2 regions of the Streptomyces sp. NPDC045701 genome follow, and region 1 is predicted to be linked to the other one. Evidence: riboswitches for the same ligand, from Rfam matches in the RefSeq annotation. Region 1 holds a riboswitch; the other holds the start of a gene.
The links. Region 1 has a riboswitch for S-adenosylmethionine ahead of thrC (threonine synthase). Riboswitches for the same ligand answer to the same signal wherever they lie in the genome.

Region 1 (7,073 bases):
GGTAGCCGTCCATCTGGATCGCGCTGTAGTGGACGAAAACATCCGCACCACCGTCGACCGCGATGAAGCCGTACCCCTTCTCCGCGTTGAACCACTTGACGGTGCCCTGAGCCATGCCTAACTCCCCTATTACTGGCCCTTGCACAGGACCGCACTTCGCGGACCCGGGTCAGACCTCACCCGCAGACAGTTCCCAGGCCCTGGGAGCCTGGAGATGCCCCAGCGGGCGTGCGCCGGAACGCGTCGACCGCCGCTGAATGTATCTGCCCAACTGCCGTCTGCAACAGGTCAATCGGACGAGAATTCCGAGCACGGGTGAACGGAAAATGTGGCCGAAGGGGCCAGAATCCCGGGCAAGTCGGGCCCGGCAAAGGGCGCAAATGACACAACTCGCGGGGGTACATTGACTGCATCTCGTCGCGGCCGCGCACTATTTCATATGCGTCCGGCACAGGCGGCGGCGGGGACTTCCCCAACTCTACCGCGCTCAACCATGCAGAATTGCCCCCTCCGCTTCTCTCGCGGAGGGGGCAACGTCCGTCGCGCCGGGTACGTCAGCAGCCGCCCGCCACGGCCGGGATGATCGACACGCCCGCGCCGTCGGGCGTGGCGGTCCCCAGACCGTCCTCGAAACGCACGTCGTCGTCGTTGACGTACACGTTCACGAAGCGGCGCAGCTTGCCCTGGTCGTCCAGGACGCGGGCGGCGATGCCCGGGTGGTTCTTCTCCAGCGACTCGATGACCTCGGAGAGGGTCGCGCCCTCCGCCGTGACCTCGGCCTGGCCGCCCGTGTACGTGCGGAGGATGGTGGGGATGCGGACGTTGACGCTCATGTCGTGGTGCTGCCTTTCAGTCGTTCAGGCGAGGCCGGCGGCGCGGAACGCGTCCAGGCTCGGGCGGATGGTCGCGGTCGGGCCGGTGGTCGGGGCCACCGCGTCGAGGGTCTTCAGGCCGTCGCCCGTGTTGAGCACGACGGTGGTCAGCGACGGGTCCAGGGCGCCCGCCTCGATCAGCTTCCTCGTCACGCCCACGGTGACACCACCCGCCGTCTCGGCGAAGATGCCCTCCGTACGGGCCAGCAGCTTGATCGCGTCGACCACCTGCTCGTCGTCGACGTCCTCCACCGCTCCGCCGGTGCGGCGGGCGATGTCCAGGACGTACGGGCCGTCCGCCGGGTTGCCGATGGCGAGCGACTTGGCGATGGTGTTCGGCTTCTGGGGGCGTACGACGTCGTGGCCGGCCTTGAAGGCCGCCGACACCGGGGAGCAGCCCTCCGCCTGGGCACCGAAGATCTTGTACGGCCTGTCCTCGACCAGACCCAGCTTGATCAGCTCCTGCAACCCCTTGTCGATCTTCGTCAGCTGCGAGCCGGACGCGATCGGGATCACCAGCTGGTCGGGCAGCCGCCAGCCAAGCTGCTCGCAGATCTCGTACGCGAGGGTCTTCGACCCCTCGGCGTAGTACGGCCGCAGGTTGACGTTCACGAAGCCCCAGCCCTCGCCCAGCGGGTCGCCGATGAGCTCGGAGCAGAAACGGTTGACGTCGTCGTAGGTGCCCTCGATGCCGACGAGGTCACCGCCGTAGACGGCGGCCATGACGACCTTGCCCTGCTCCAGGTCGTGCGGGATGAACACGCAGGACCGGAAGCCGGCACGGGCGGCGGCGGCGCCGACGGCACCCGCCAGGTTGCCGGTGGAGGAGCAGGACAGGGTGGTGAAGCCGAAGGCGCGGGCGGCCTCCAGGGCCTGGGCGACGACCCGGTCCTTGAAGGAGTGCGTCGGGTTGCCCGAGTCGTCCTTGACGAACAGCTTGCCCGGCTCGACGCCCAGCTCACGCGCCAGGTTGTCGGCCTGGACGAGCTTGGTCCAGCCGGGGTTCAGGTTCGGCTTGCCGGCGACGTCCGCCGGGACGGGCAGCAGCGGCGCGTACCGCCAGATGTTCGCGGGTCCGGCCTCGATCCGCTCGCGGAGCGCCTCGGGGTCGCCGACCGGCAGGTCGTAGGCGATCTCTAGAGGCCCGAAACACAGCTCACAGGCGAAAATGGGACCGAGCTCGAAACGCTCGCCGCATTCGCGACAGGAGAGGGCGGAAGCAGGCCCGAGGTCGACGTTCTTGGCGGTGGCGACAGTCTGTACAGCCATGGAGGCGAGGCCCTTTCTCCTCATCTTCCTCATGGCGCACTTCGCCATGAGACGGATTTGGCACCTTCCCTAGCCGGGGCCTCGCGCAAGACGTTGCGAGTGCCGACTGGAGGGTTGCCGGGGCTTCAACGGGCCGTGTCCCTCTGCCCCTCTGGATGAGCGGTATTCGATTGTGGCGGTGCTTGTGCAGCCAACGCGGGGACCCGACATACGACGGTCGTCCGCGTTGTTCAAGACTGTAACCGAACCCCTGGACGCTCGAGACGGTCGTCCGATACGCGAGATGGAGATCACGTGCTGGAAGAGGTGGAGCGCTGGCTGGAGCGGCGGTCCTGGTCCGTGGCCGATCGACCGCTCGACCGGCTGCTCGCGGCCAAGCACGGCACGACCGTCAGTGTCGTCCTGCCGGCGCTGAACGAGGAGGCGACGGTCGGCGACATCGTCACCGTCGTCCGCCGCGAACTGATGTCCGGCCCCGTCCCGCTCGTCGACGAACTCGTGGTGATCGACTCGGGCTCCACCGACCGGACCTCGGAGGTCGCCGCCGCGGCCGGGGCGCGCGTGGTGCACCGGGACGCCATCCTCCCCCGCATACCCGCGCTCCCCGGCAAGGGCGAGGTCCTGTGGCGCTCCCTCCTCGCCACCAGCGGCGACATCGTCTGCTTCGTCGACGCCGACCTGCGCGACTTCTCGGCCGACTTCGTCACCGGGATCGTCGGCCCGCTCCTCACCGACCCGTCCGTCCAGTTCGTCAAGGCCATGTACGACCGGCCCCTGGCCGGCTCGCCCGGCCAGGGCGGCCGGGTGACCGAGCTGGTGGCGCGGCCGCTGCTGAACCTGCACTGGCCGCGGCTGGCCGGATTCGTGCAGCCGCTGGGCGGCGAGTACGCGGCGCGCCGCTCGCTGCTGGAACGGCTCCCCTTCCCGGTGGGGTACGGGGTGGAGCTCGGCCTGCTGGTGGACGCCCTGCACACCGTGGGCCTCGACGCCCTGGCGCAGGTGGACGTGGGGGTGCGCAAGCACCGGCACCAGGACGAGCGGGCACTGGGCCGGATGGCGGCGGCGATCTACCGCACGGCGCAGCTGCGGCTGTCGCGCGGGCACCTGGTGCGGCCGCGGCTGACGCAGTTCGACCGCGGGGACGCGGGCTTCGTCCCGCGCACCCATGACGTCGACACCGAGGAGCGCCCGCCGATGACCGAGGTGGCCGAGTACGCGCGGCACCGGCGCGTGGCGTGAGCGCCGTACGTTTGAGCGTTTCCGCTACGGGCTAGGTTCGTCTCCATGGCAGCCCAGATTCTTGTCGCCTCGAACCGCGGTCCCGTCAGCTACGTGCCACGTGAGGACGGGACGTTCGACGCCCGGCGCGGCGGGGGCGGACTGGTGTCGGGACTGTCCGCGATCGGGCCGGAGGCGGGCGCCCTGTGGGTGTGCGCGGCGCTGAGCGACGGCGACCGGCAGGCGGTGCGGCAGGGCGTCGCGGCCGAGCCGGGCGTGAAGATGCTCGACATCGACGCGGCGGTGCACGCGGACGCGTACAACGGCATCGCGAACTCCGTGCTGTGGTTCGTGAACCACATGCTGTACCAGACGCCACTGGAACCGGTCTTCGACGCGGAGTTCCGCCGCCGGTGGGCGTCCTACCGCCTCTACAACCGCGCCTTCGCCGAGGCGCTCGCCGAGGAGGCGGCGGACGGCGCGGTCGTGATCGTCCAGGACTACCACCTGGCCCTCGTCCCCGGCATGCTCCGCGAGCTCCGCCCCGACCTGCGCATCGGGCACTTCTCGCACACGCCGTGGGCACCGCCGGAGTACTTCTCCATGCTCCCCGACGACATCGCCGAGGAACTCCTCCTGGGCATGCTCGGCGCGGACCGGCTCGGCTTCCTGACCTGGCGCTGGCTGAAGGCGTTCCAGGACTGCTGCGCGGCGTCCCTGCGGGACATGGACGTGACGACGCACTGGCCGAAGGACCAGTCGCCGAGCGTGCGGTACCAGTCGCACGGGCAGGCCCACCGCACCCACCTGGGTGTGCACGGCCTCGGCGCGGACGGCGACTTCCTCCGCGAACGGTCCCGGCGCCCGGACGTGGACGACCGGATGGCGATGCTGCGCGAGCAGATCGGCCCGGACCGCAGGACGATCGTCCGCGTCGACCGCACGGAACTGTCCAAGAACATCGTCCGCGGCCTGCTGGCCTACCGGCACCTGCTGGCCGAGCACCCCGAGTGGCACGAGCGCGTGGTGCACCTGGCGTTCGCCTACCCCTCCCGCCAGGACCTGCCCGTCTACCGCGAGTACACCGCCCAGGTCTCCCGCCTCGCGGACGAGATCAACGCGGAGTACGGCCGCGACGGCTGGACCCCGGTGATCCTGCACGTCGAGGACGACTTCGCCCGCTCGCTGGCCGCGTACCGGCTGGCGGACGTGGCGCTGGTCAACCCGATCCGGGACGGCATGAACCTCGTCGCCAAGGAGGTCCCCGTCGTCTCCGACGCGGGCTGCGCGCTGGTGCTGTCCCGGGAGGCGGGCGCGTACGAGGAGCTGCGCGACGACGCCATCACGGTGAACCCGTACGACGTGACCGGTACCGCCGACGCCCTCCACGAGGCGCTGTCCATGCCGCCCGCCGAGCGCGCGGACCGCACCAAGCGCCTGGCCGCCGCCGCCACGTCCCTCCCCCCGGCCCGCTGGTTCCTCGACCAGCTCACCGCCCTGCGCCCCTGACCGGCGCCCGCCGCCCCCGGCCCCCCGGTCCCGCGGGGCTCGCCGGACGGGAGGGGTCACCTTCCCGTCCGGCGGGCCCGGAGCCGGTCAGGCACGTATGACCCGCACCCGTCCGCGGGTGGTATCGATCTACGTCACGTCGGCGTGGGCCGCCAGCGCGGACAGGAACGCGGCCACCCCGGAGGGGCCCGGGACCTGGAGGTCGGCGCGTTGGGCGACCTCGGCGACCTCGTCGCTGCCGCTGCACACCAGCAGGCCGGACAGGCCGTCGGAGCGCAGCTTCTCGACGGCGGCGAACGCGGGCAGGTCGCCCAGGTCGTCGCCCGCGTACACGACCGTCTCCGCGCCGGTCTCCCGGACGTACTCGGTGAGCGCCACGCCCTTGTCGACGCCCGGGGGGCGCAGTTCCAGGACCATGCGGCCCGGTTCGAGGACCAGACCGTGCCGGGCGGCCAGGTCGGCCAGCGGGTCGCGCAGCGCGTCGAACGCCGCCTGGGGGTCCTCCGCGCGGCGGGTGTGGACGGCCACCGCGCGGCCCTTCTCCTCGATCCAGGTGCCGCGCCAGGCGCCCGCCCGGTCGAGGAAGCCGGGCAGTTCGGCCCGGACGGCCGCGACGCCCGGGTGCTCGGGGGCGGCCCGGACGGTGCCGGTGACGGCGTCCCACCGCTCGGCGCCGTAGTGGCCGAGGACCACCAGGTGCTCCAGCCCCGGCACCCCGGCGAAGCCGCCGTACCGCACGGCCACCCCGGCCGGCCGGCCGGTGATGACCACCACGGACGCGACGCGCGGCGCGAGCGCGGCGATGGCGGGGACCGCTCCGGGGTGCGCCCTGGCCTGCTCGGGGTCGTCCACGATGTCGGCGAGGGTGCCGTCGAAGTCGAGCGCGACGACCGCCCGGCCGGGGTGGGCCAGGAACGCGGCCAGGCCCTCACGGCCGGCGGACGTGGCGGGACGCGGCAAGGATTCCGGTTGGGTGCCCATGCCCGGAAACCTATCCAGGGCCCCGGCCCCGCACACCTACCGCCGCGCGTCCCGCGACGCCCGCAGCCGCCGCAGCCGGTTGACGGTCACGGGGTCGTGCGCGAGGGCCCTCGGGTCGTCGAGCAGGGCGTTGAGCAGCTGGTAGTAGCGGGTGGGCGACAGGCCCAGTTGCTCGCGTATCGCGCGTTCCTTGGCGCCGGGCCCGGGCCAGGAGCGCCGTTCCACGGCGAGGACGGCGCGGTCCCGGTCGGTGAGGTCCGGGCCCGTCGGGGGAGGAGAAGCGGTCATATGAGCAACATAGTTACTCGTCCGCCTCCGCGTCCTTGGCGTCCCGCGCGATGCCCGACAGCACCGCTTCGGGGTCGCCGCCCGGCGCGACGGCCTTGCCGATGTTCTTCTTGACGCTCTCGCTGACCTTCGCCCAGGAGGTGTGGCCGACCGGGTACAGCTCGGACGTGGGCAGCTCCTCCAGGAACGGCCACAGCGCACGGTGCTTGGGGTCGTCGCGCATCGTGGAGGTGGCGGTGGAGGTCACCGGGAGGATGTCGTACCGGTCGGAGAAGGCGAGCACGTTCTTGTCCTCGTAGACGTACGTGAGGAACTCGCCGATCTCCTTGCGGTGGCCGTTCTGCTTGAACGCCATCATCCAGTCCGCCACGCCCATCGACGGCCGGCCCTCGCCGTCGGGGCTCGGCAGCGGCACCTTGCCGACGTCCACGCCGGCCTTCTCGGCGGCGTCCATCAGCGTGGGGTGGCCGTTGAGCATGCCGACGTCGCCCTGGACGAAGGCGTCGAACGCCTCCTGCCGGTCGAGCTCGCCGGGGGCGACGGGGCCGGTCAGGCCCTTCCCGACGAGGTTGTCCCTCAGCCAGGTGAAGGTCGCGACGTTCTCGGCGGAGTCGATGTCGTACGAGATGTTGCTGACGTCGCGGTAACCGCCGCCGCCGGCCAGCATCCACATCATGGTCTCGGCCTGGGACTCCTCGGAGCCGAGGGGCAGGGCGAAGGGGAACTTGACGCCCTCGTCCTTGAGCTTCCCGGCCGCCGCGCGAATCTCGTCCCAGGTCTTCGGCGGCGTGGCGCCGGCCTTCTCGAACAGGCCCTTGTTGTAGAAGAGCAGGCGGGTACTGGCCGCGAAGGGCATGCCGTACTGGGACCGGCCGACCTGGCCGGCCCGGGCGAGCAGGGGCAGGAAGTTGGCCTGGGTGGGGATGGGGAGCAGTT
Region 2 (7,073 bases), on a different contig from region 1:
TGCATTCTGGGAGCGCGGATGAGCACCACGACCGCAAGCGACGCCAAGCGCAAGGCGCCCGCCGGCGAGCGGGTAGCCGACTGGGCCGACGGCCGGCTGGGCATCTACAGCCTGGCCAAGGCCAACATGCGGAAGATCTTCCCGGACCACTGGTCCTTCATGCTCGGTGAGATCTGCCTCTACAGCTTCCTGATCATCATCCTCACGGGTGTGTATCTGACGCTGTTCTTCCACCCGAGCATGAACGAGATCGAGTACCACGGCTCGTACGTCCCGATGCACGGCATCCGGATGACCGAGGCGTACGCCTCGACCCTGGACATCAGCTTCGACGTCCGCGGTGGCCTGCTCATCCGGCAGATCCACCACTGGGCCGCCGTGGTCTTCCTCGCCGGCATGTTCGTGCACATGATGCGCGTCTTCTTCACCGGCGCGTTCCGCAAGCCGCGTGAGATCAACTGGCTGTTCGGCTTCCTGCTGTTCGTCCTGGGCATGTTCACCGGTTTCACCGGTTACTCGCTCCCGGACGACCTGCTCTCCGGCACCGGTGTCCGCTTCACGCAGGGCGCGATCCTGTCCATGCCGATCGTCGGCACGTACATCTCGATGTTCCTGTTCGGCGGCGAGTTCCCGGGCCACGACATCATCGCCCGGTTCTACTCGATCCACATCCTGCTGCTGCCGGGCATCATGCTCGGCCTCGTGGTGGCGCACCTGATCCTGGTCTTCTACCACAAGCACACCCAGTTCCCCGGCCCCGGCCGGACGAACAAGAACGTCGTCGGCATGCCGCTGCTGCCGGTCTACATGGCCAAGGCCGGAGGCTTCTTCTTCCTGGTCTTCGGTGTCATCGCGGTCATCTCCGCCCTGTTCACGATCAACCCGATCTGGACCATGGGCCCGTACCGCCCGGACCAGGTGTCCACCGGCGCCCAGCCCGACTGGTACATGGGCTTCGCCGAGGGCCTCGTCCGAGTGATGCCGGGCTGGGAGATCCGCCTCTGGGGTCACACGCTCGTGCTGGGCGTGCTCATCCCGCTGGTGGTCTTCGGTGTCATGCTGGCCGCGATCGCGCTCTACCCGTTCATCGAGTCGTGGATCACCGGCGACAAGCGGGAGCACCACCTGCTGGACCGGCCGCGCAACGCGCCGACCCGGACCGCTCTGGGTGTCGCCTGGGTCACCGCGTACATGATCATGCTGGTCGGTGGTGGCAACGACATCTTCGCCACCCACTTCCACCTGTCGATCAACGCCATCACCTGGTTCGTGCGGATCTTCTTCTTCCTCGGCCCGGTCATCGCGTTCATCGTCACCAAGCGGATCTGCCTCGGTCTCCAGCGGCGCGACAAGGACAAGGTGCTGCACGGACGCGAGTCCGGCATCATCAAGCGCCTGCCGCACGGTGAGTTCGTCGAGATCCACGAGCCGCTCAGCCAGGCCCAGCTGCACGCGCTCACCGCGCACGAGCAGTACACGCCGGCCGAGATCGGCCCGTCGGTCGACGAGAACGGTGTCGAGCGCAAGCCGTCCCGTTCGCAGAAGCTCCGGGCGAAGCTCAGCAAGGGCTACTACGGCGAGGGGAACCAGATCCCCAAGCCCTCCGTCGAGGAGTACAAGGAGATCACCAGCGGCCACGGCCACCACTGATCACCTGACGTCCCGGCCCCAGGTCGCCACAGCATCGAGCCCCGTCCATTCGCTGGACGGGGCTCTTTGCCGTGCCCGGGGATGGATAGGGTGGTGGTCATCCCTGTACGCCCCGTACACCCCGGTACGAAGACACCAGGAGCGACCATGAGCGCTGTGCACCCCGCTGGAGGAGACATCGCGGCGGGCCGCTCGTGGCCCGACGTCCTGAACGCCCTGCTGGAGGGGCGCGACCGGAGCGCCGACGACACGGCGTGGGCGATGGACCGGATCATGCGCGGTGAGGCCACCGACGCCCAGATCGCCGGGTTCGCGGTCGCCCTGCGCGCGAAGGGCGAGACCGTCGAGGAGATCACCGGCCTGGTCCGCGCCATGTACGCGCACGCGAACGTGATCGAGGTGCCCGGCCCGGCCGTGGACCTCGTCGGCACCGGCGGCGACGGCGCCAGGACCGTCAACATCTCCACCATGTCCGCGATCGTCGTCGCCGGTACCGGCGCCAAGGTCGTCAAGCACGGCAACCGCGCCGCCTCCTCCGCCTCCGGGTCCTCCGACGTGCTGGAGAAGCTGGGTGTCAACCTGGACCTGACGCCCCGGCGGGTCGCCGAGGTCGCCGAGGAGGCCGGCATCACGTTCTGCTTCGCCGTGCGGTTCCACCCGGCGCTGCGGTACGTGGCGGCGGCCCGCAAGGAGCTCGGCATCCGGACCACGTTCAACTTCCTCGGCCCGCTCACCAACCCGGCGCGGGTCAAGGCCCAGGCGACCGGTGTCGCCGACGCCCGGATGGCCCCCATCATGGCCGGTGTGCTCGCCGAGCGCGGCTCCTCCGCGCTGGTGTTCCGCGGTGACGACGGGCTGGACGAGCTGACCACCACCGCCACTTCGAAGGTGTGGGTAGTCCGCGACGGCGCGGTGCGCGAGGAGACGTTCGACCCGCGGGACGTCGGCATCGGCCTCGTGCCCGTGGAGGCGCTGCGCGGCGCGGACGCCTCGTACAACGCCGACGTGGCCCGGCGGATACTGGCCGGGGAGACCGGGCCCGTGCGGGACGCGGTGCTGCTGAACGCGGCGGCGGCCCTGGTCGCGCTGGAGCCGTCCGACGCCCCGCTGACCGAGCGGATCGGGGCGGGCATCACCCGCGCGGCCGAGGCGATCGACTCCGGTGCTGCGCGGGCGGCGCTGGACCGCTGGGTGGCCGCCAGCAACGCGTGACGGCCCCTCCGGGCCCGTGACGGTCGTGGACGACGGCCCGCACCGGGCCGGTGGTGTCGGGCGTACGGGCGGGGCCCGCCGGGCGCCGCCCGTACCCCGCGGCGGCGGCCCCGCGGGGTCCGTGCCGGTCGTCGTCCGGCCGAGGGCCGGTGTCCCGGGATCCGGACACGGCTTGCGTGCGGGCGATCACGTGGTTTAACTTCTCGGCAGGTCATGAGTGACAGCGACTACGGCCCCGGCCCGCTGTCCGGCAACCCTCCGTCCGTGGCGGGGTGCCCCGGGTGAAGACCAGGCCGCAGGCGGCGAAGTCTGTGGCAAGCGCGGACCCCTGCACACCCTGGGGTCCTGGTCCTCAAGGGAGCAGTCTCGTGAGCAAGCGAATGCGATAGGGCGTATCAGCCCCTTCTTCGGTACCCCCTTCTTCTCCTCTCGCCGCGCCGCACCCTCGTGCGCCGACGCGACGAGTTCGCCTGCCCTGTACGGGAGTTCGCCATGTCTGTCTCCACCCTTGCCGCCGACCAGTCCGTTTGTGCCCCGCTGCCCGTTCTGGGGCGGGATGTCACCGTGCCGCTCGTCACCGGGGGCGAGGTCACCTACGCCGCGCTCGACTACGCCGCCAGCGCGCCGGCCCTCCAGCGGGTGTGGGACGACGTGGCCGCGTACGCGCCGTACTACGGCAGCGTGCACCGGGGTGCCGGGTACCTGTCGCAGCTGTCGACCGACCTGTTCGAGAACAGCCGCGCCGCGGTGGCGGAGTTCCTCGACTGCCGGGAGGGCGACCAGGTCGTCTTCACCCGGTCGACCACCGACTCGCTGAACCTGCTGGCCGCCGCGCTGCCCGCCGGCTGCCAGGTCTTCGTCTTCGAGACCGAGCACCACGCCTCGCTGCTGCCGTGGAAGGACGCGACGGTCACGTACCTCGACGCGCCCCGGACGCCGGAAGAGGCGGTCCGGACGCTGGAGCGGGCGCTGGCGGACCGGGACCCCCACGGGCCGGCGCTGGTCTGCGTGACCGGTGCGTCGAACGTGACCGGTGAGTTGTGGCCGGTACGCGAGCTGGCCGCCGCCGCCCACGCCCACGGCGCCCGCATCGTCCTGGACGCCGCGCAGCTGGCACCCCACCACCCGGTCTCGGTGCGGGACCTGGACGTCGACTGGGTGGCGTTCTCCGGGCACAAGCTGTACGCCCCGTTCGGCTCCGGCGTCCTCGCGGGACGGGCCGACTGGCTGCGGGACGCCGACCCGTACCTGGCCGGCGGCGGCGCCTCCCGCAAGGTCGCCCGGCGCGCCGACGGCGGGGTGGACGTCGAGTGGCACACCACCCCGGCCCGCCACGAGGCCGGTTCCCCCAACGTCATCGGCGTCTACGCCGTCGCGTCCGCCTGCAAGGCGCTCACCGAGGCCGGGTTCGACGACCTGGTGGCCCGCGAGCAGTACCTGATCGGCAAGGTGCGCGCGGGGCTCGCCGAGGTGCCGGAGGTGAAGGTGCTGTCGCTGTTCGGCGAAGACGCGCCCCGGGTGGGCGTCATCTCCTTCGTCGTACGGGGCTGGAACAGCTCGCACTTCGCGGCGGCCCTCTCGGCCGAGTACGGCATCGGTGTCCGGGACGGACTGTTCTGCGCCCACCCGCTGGTGCGCACCCTGCTGGGCGGCGACCCGCAGGACGTCGGCGAGTGCGGCGCCCCGGACGGCGGGGCCACCTCGCTGAACGCCATCCGCGTCAGCTTCGGGGCGGGGACGCCGGACGAGCACGTCGACCGGTTCGTCCGGGCCGTGAAGGAACTCGTCCGGGACGGGGCTCGCTGGAACTACCGTACGGAGGACGGGCGTTGCGTGCCCGACCGAGGCTAGGGAGTGTCCGGAACGTATCGGCGTCCGCCCGCCGGGCGTCGCGGGCCGGGCGGGACGTCGCGGACACGGCCCGGGGCGTGTCCTGACCCCGCCGGGTCGGCGAGCCCGGCCGGGACCCGGCGAGGGGCCCTGAGCCGGGTGCCCACCAGGACCGTGCGCAGCGCCCGTTCGGCGGCGTCCGCGAGCAGCTCGGCGGCCCGGTCCAGCGCCTCCGGCAGCGGCAGCGGGCCGGCCGCGATCGACTCGTAGGCGTCGAGCCCCGCCTCCCCGGCGCCCACGCCCAGCGTGCCCGCCAGCGCCAGGACCGGTACCCCCGCCTCCCGGGCACGCCGCGCCACCTCGCCCGGCACCTTGCCCCGCACGGTCTGGGCGTCCAGCGCGCCCTCGCCGGTCACCACCAGGTCGGCGAGGCCCAGCCGGGCGCCCAGGTCCAGCCCGTCGAGGAGCACCTCGAAGCGCGGGAGCAGCCGGCCCCCCACCGCCGCGAGCCCCGCGCCCAGCCCGCCCGACGCCCCGGTGCCGGGGGCGCACCGCAGGTCGACGCCGGGGGCGCACGCCGCCGTCAGCGCGGCCGCCCAGTGCTCCAGGGCGGCCGACAGCTCCTCGCACCGTGCCGGGGTGGCGCCCTTCTGCGGGCCGAAGACCCGGGCGACCCCCCGCTCGCCGCACAGCACGTTGTACGGGTTGCACGCCACCAGCAGCTCGGTGTCCACCAGCCGCGGGTCGAGCCCGCGCGGGTCGACGACCGCGAGCCGGGTCAGCGCCGAGCCGCCGTGGGGGAGTTCGGCGCCGGACGCGTCGAGGAGCCGGACGCCCAGCGCCTGGAGGGCGCCCGCGCCGCCGTCCGAGGTGCCCGAGTCGCCGCACCCGACCAGGACGCGCCGGGCGCCCGCGTCGAGGGCCGCGCGGATCAACTCGCCGACGCCGTACGTGGTCGTGGCGCCCGGGTCTCGGCGGCCCGGCGGCACCAGGGCGAGCCCGGCGGCGGCGGCCATCTCCACGACCGCCGAGCCGTCCCCGAGGAGCGCGAAGCGGCTGTCCAGCGGGTCGCCCAGCGGGCCGGTCGCGGCGCACGCGACGAGCCGTCCGCCGGTCGCGGCGGCCAGCGCCTCGGCCGTGCCCTCACCCCCGTCGACCAGCGGGATCAGGTCCAGCTCGGCGTCCGGCAGGACCCGCAGCACCCCCTCGGCGATGGCCTCGGCGGCCTCCCGCGCCGACAGGGACTCCTTGAAGCCGCTCGGGGCGACGGCGACGCGGTAGCTCATCGGGGGGCCTCCACGAGGACGGGCACGCCGATCAGCGGCCAGACGGTCAGGGCGAAGAACAGGACCAGGCCCGCCGTGAGCGGGGCGAGCACCGCCGACAGCCGCAGCAGGTCGCGCGGGGTGTAGGTGGGCACCCCGTCGGGGACGTCACGGAAGAGCGCGACGGGCTTCGCCGACGCCGGCAGCGTGTGGCAGAACCCGGCCGCGGCGGTCGAGGCGAGCGCGGCGGTGACCGGGTTGACCCCCGCCGCGGACGCCGCCACCACCACCAGCGGGACGAGCACCGACGAGCGGGCCGAACGGGACTGGAGCACCAGGTGCGCGGCCGTGCTGACGACCACGACACCGGTCAGGAACAGCCAGGGCGGCGCGTGCACCGGCAGGCCCGCCACCAGCCACTCCGCCGCCCCCGAGTCGGCGAGCGCCACGCCCATCGCCATCGTCGCGGCCATGAACAGCAGCAGCGGCCACGGCACGGTCCGCAAGCCGTCCTTGAGCCGTACCGTCCCCAGCGCCGGCGACGCGGCCACCACCGCGCCGATCAGCGCCACGACCGCCGGGGACACCCGGTGCAGCGGCTCGCTGCACCACAGCACCACCACCGTGGCCAGCAGCAGGGCGCAGCGTGCCTCGGCGGTGGACAGCGGTCCCGTGACGGGGGCGTGCGCGTGCGCCTCGATGTCCGCGGGGGTGACGCGCACCGGGGCGCGCCGGTCGTCGCGCGTGGTGGTGGTGAGCAGGACCACCTCGGCGGCCAGGTGCGACGACACGACCGCCAGCGGCAGGCCGAGCAGCAGCCACCGTACGAACCCCAGCCGCTGCCCGGTGTGCTCCCACAGCACGTTGACGGTGATCAGGTGCGCCCCGGCGCCGATGAGCGTCGCGACGGCGGACAGCAGCACCACCGTCGGGAACAGCAGCGCCAGCATCACCACCAGCCGCCGGCGGTCCGCCAGCACGGCGGCCAGCGCCAGGAACACGGGCAGCGCGAGCGCGGCCCGCCCCGAGGTCGCCGGCACGGCGAACGAGGTGACGACGAGCGCGGCCGTGGTCAGGTGGACCAGCTGGCGCACCGTCCGGGCGCCGCCGGCCAGG

Region 2: it holds a riboswitch for S-adenosylmethionine, as region 1 does, so the genes downstream of both, AC07DW_RS21810 (aminotransferase class V-fold PLP-dependent enzyme) here and thrC (threonine synthase) in region 1, are expected to answer to the same signal.

What each region holds. Positions count from the first base shown of each region.
Region 1 is NZ_JBWKJV010000020.1:415-7,487, reverse strand. Features, by position in the region: gene AC07DW_RS20900 (cold-shock protein) at 1-115, opposite strand, end outside; gene AC07DW_RS20895 (ubiquitin-like small modifier protein 1) at 555-833, opposite strand; gene thrC (threonine synthase) at 858-2,165, opposite strand; SAM riboswitch class I at 2,159-2,303, opposite strand; gene AC07DW_RS20885 (glucosyl-3-phosphoglycerate synthase) at 2,436-3,380, shown strand; gene AC07DW_RS20880 (alpha,alpha-trehalose-phosphate synthase (UDP-forming)) at 3,426-4,868, shown strand; gene otsB (trehalose-phosphatase) at 4,998-5,849, opposite strand; gene AC07DW_RS20870 (DUF3263 domain-containing protein) at 5,886-6,137, opposite strand; gene AC07DW_RS20865 (extracellular solute-binding protein) at 6,151-7,073, opposite strand, start outside.
Region 2 is NZ_JBWKJV010000021.1:66,631-73,703, forward strand. Features, by position in the region: gene qcrA (cytochrome bc1 complex Rieske iron-sulfur subunit) at 1-22, shown strand, start outside; gene qcrB (cytochrome bc1 complex cytochrome b subunit) at 19-1,650, shown strand; gene trpD (anthranilate phosphoribosyltransferase) at 1,798-2,862, shown strand; SAM riboswitch class IV at 3,072-3,189, shown strand; gene AC07DW_RS21810 (aminotransferase class V-fold PLP-dependent enzyme) at 3,355-4,713, shown strand; gene AC07DW_RS21815 (glycerate kinase family protein) at 4,710-5,978, opposite strand; gene AC07DW_RS21820 (SLC13 family permease) at 5,975-7,073, opposite strand, start outside.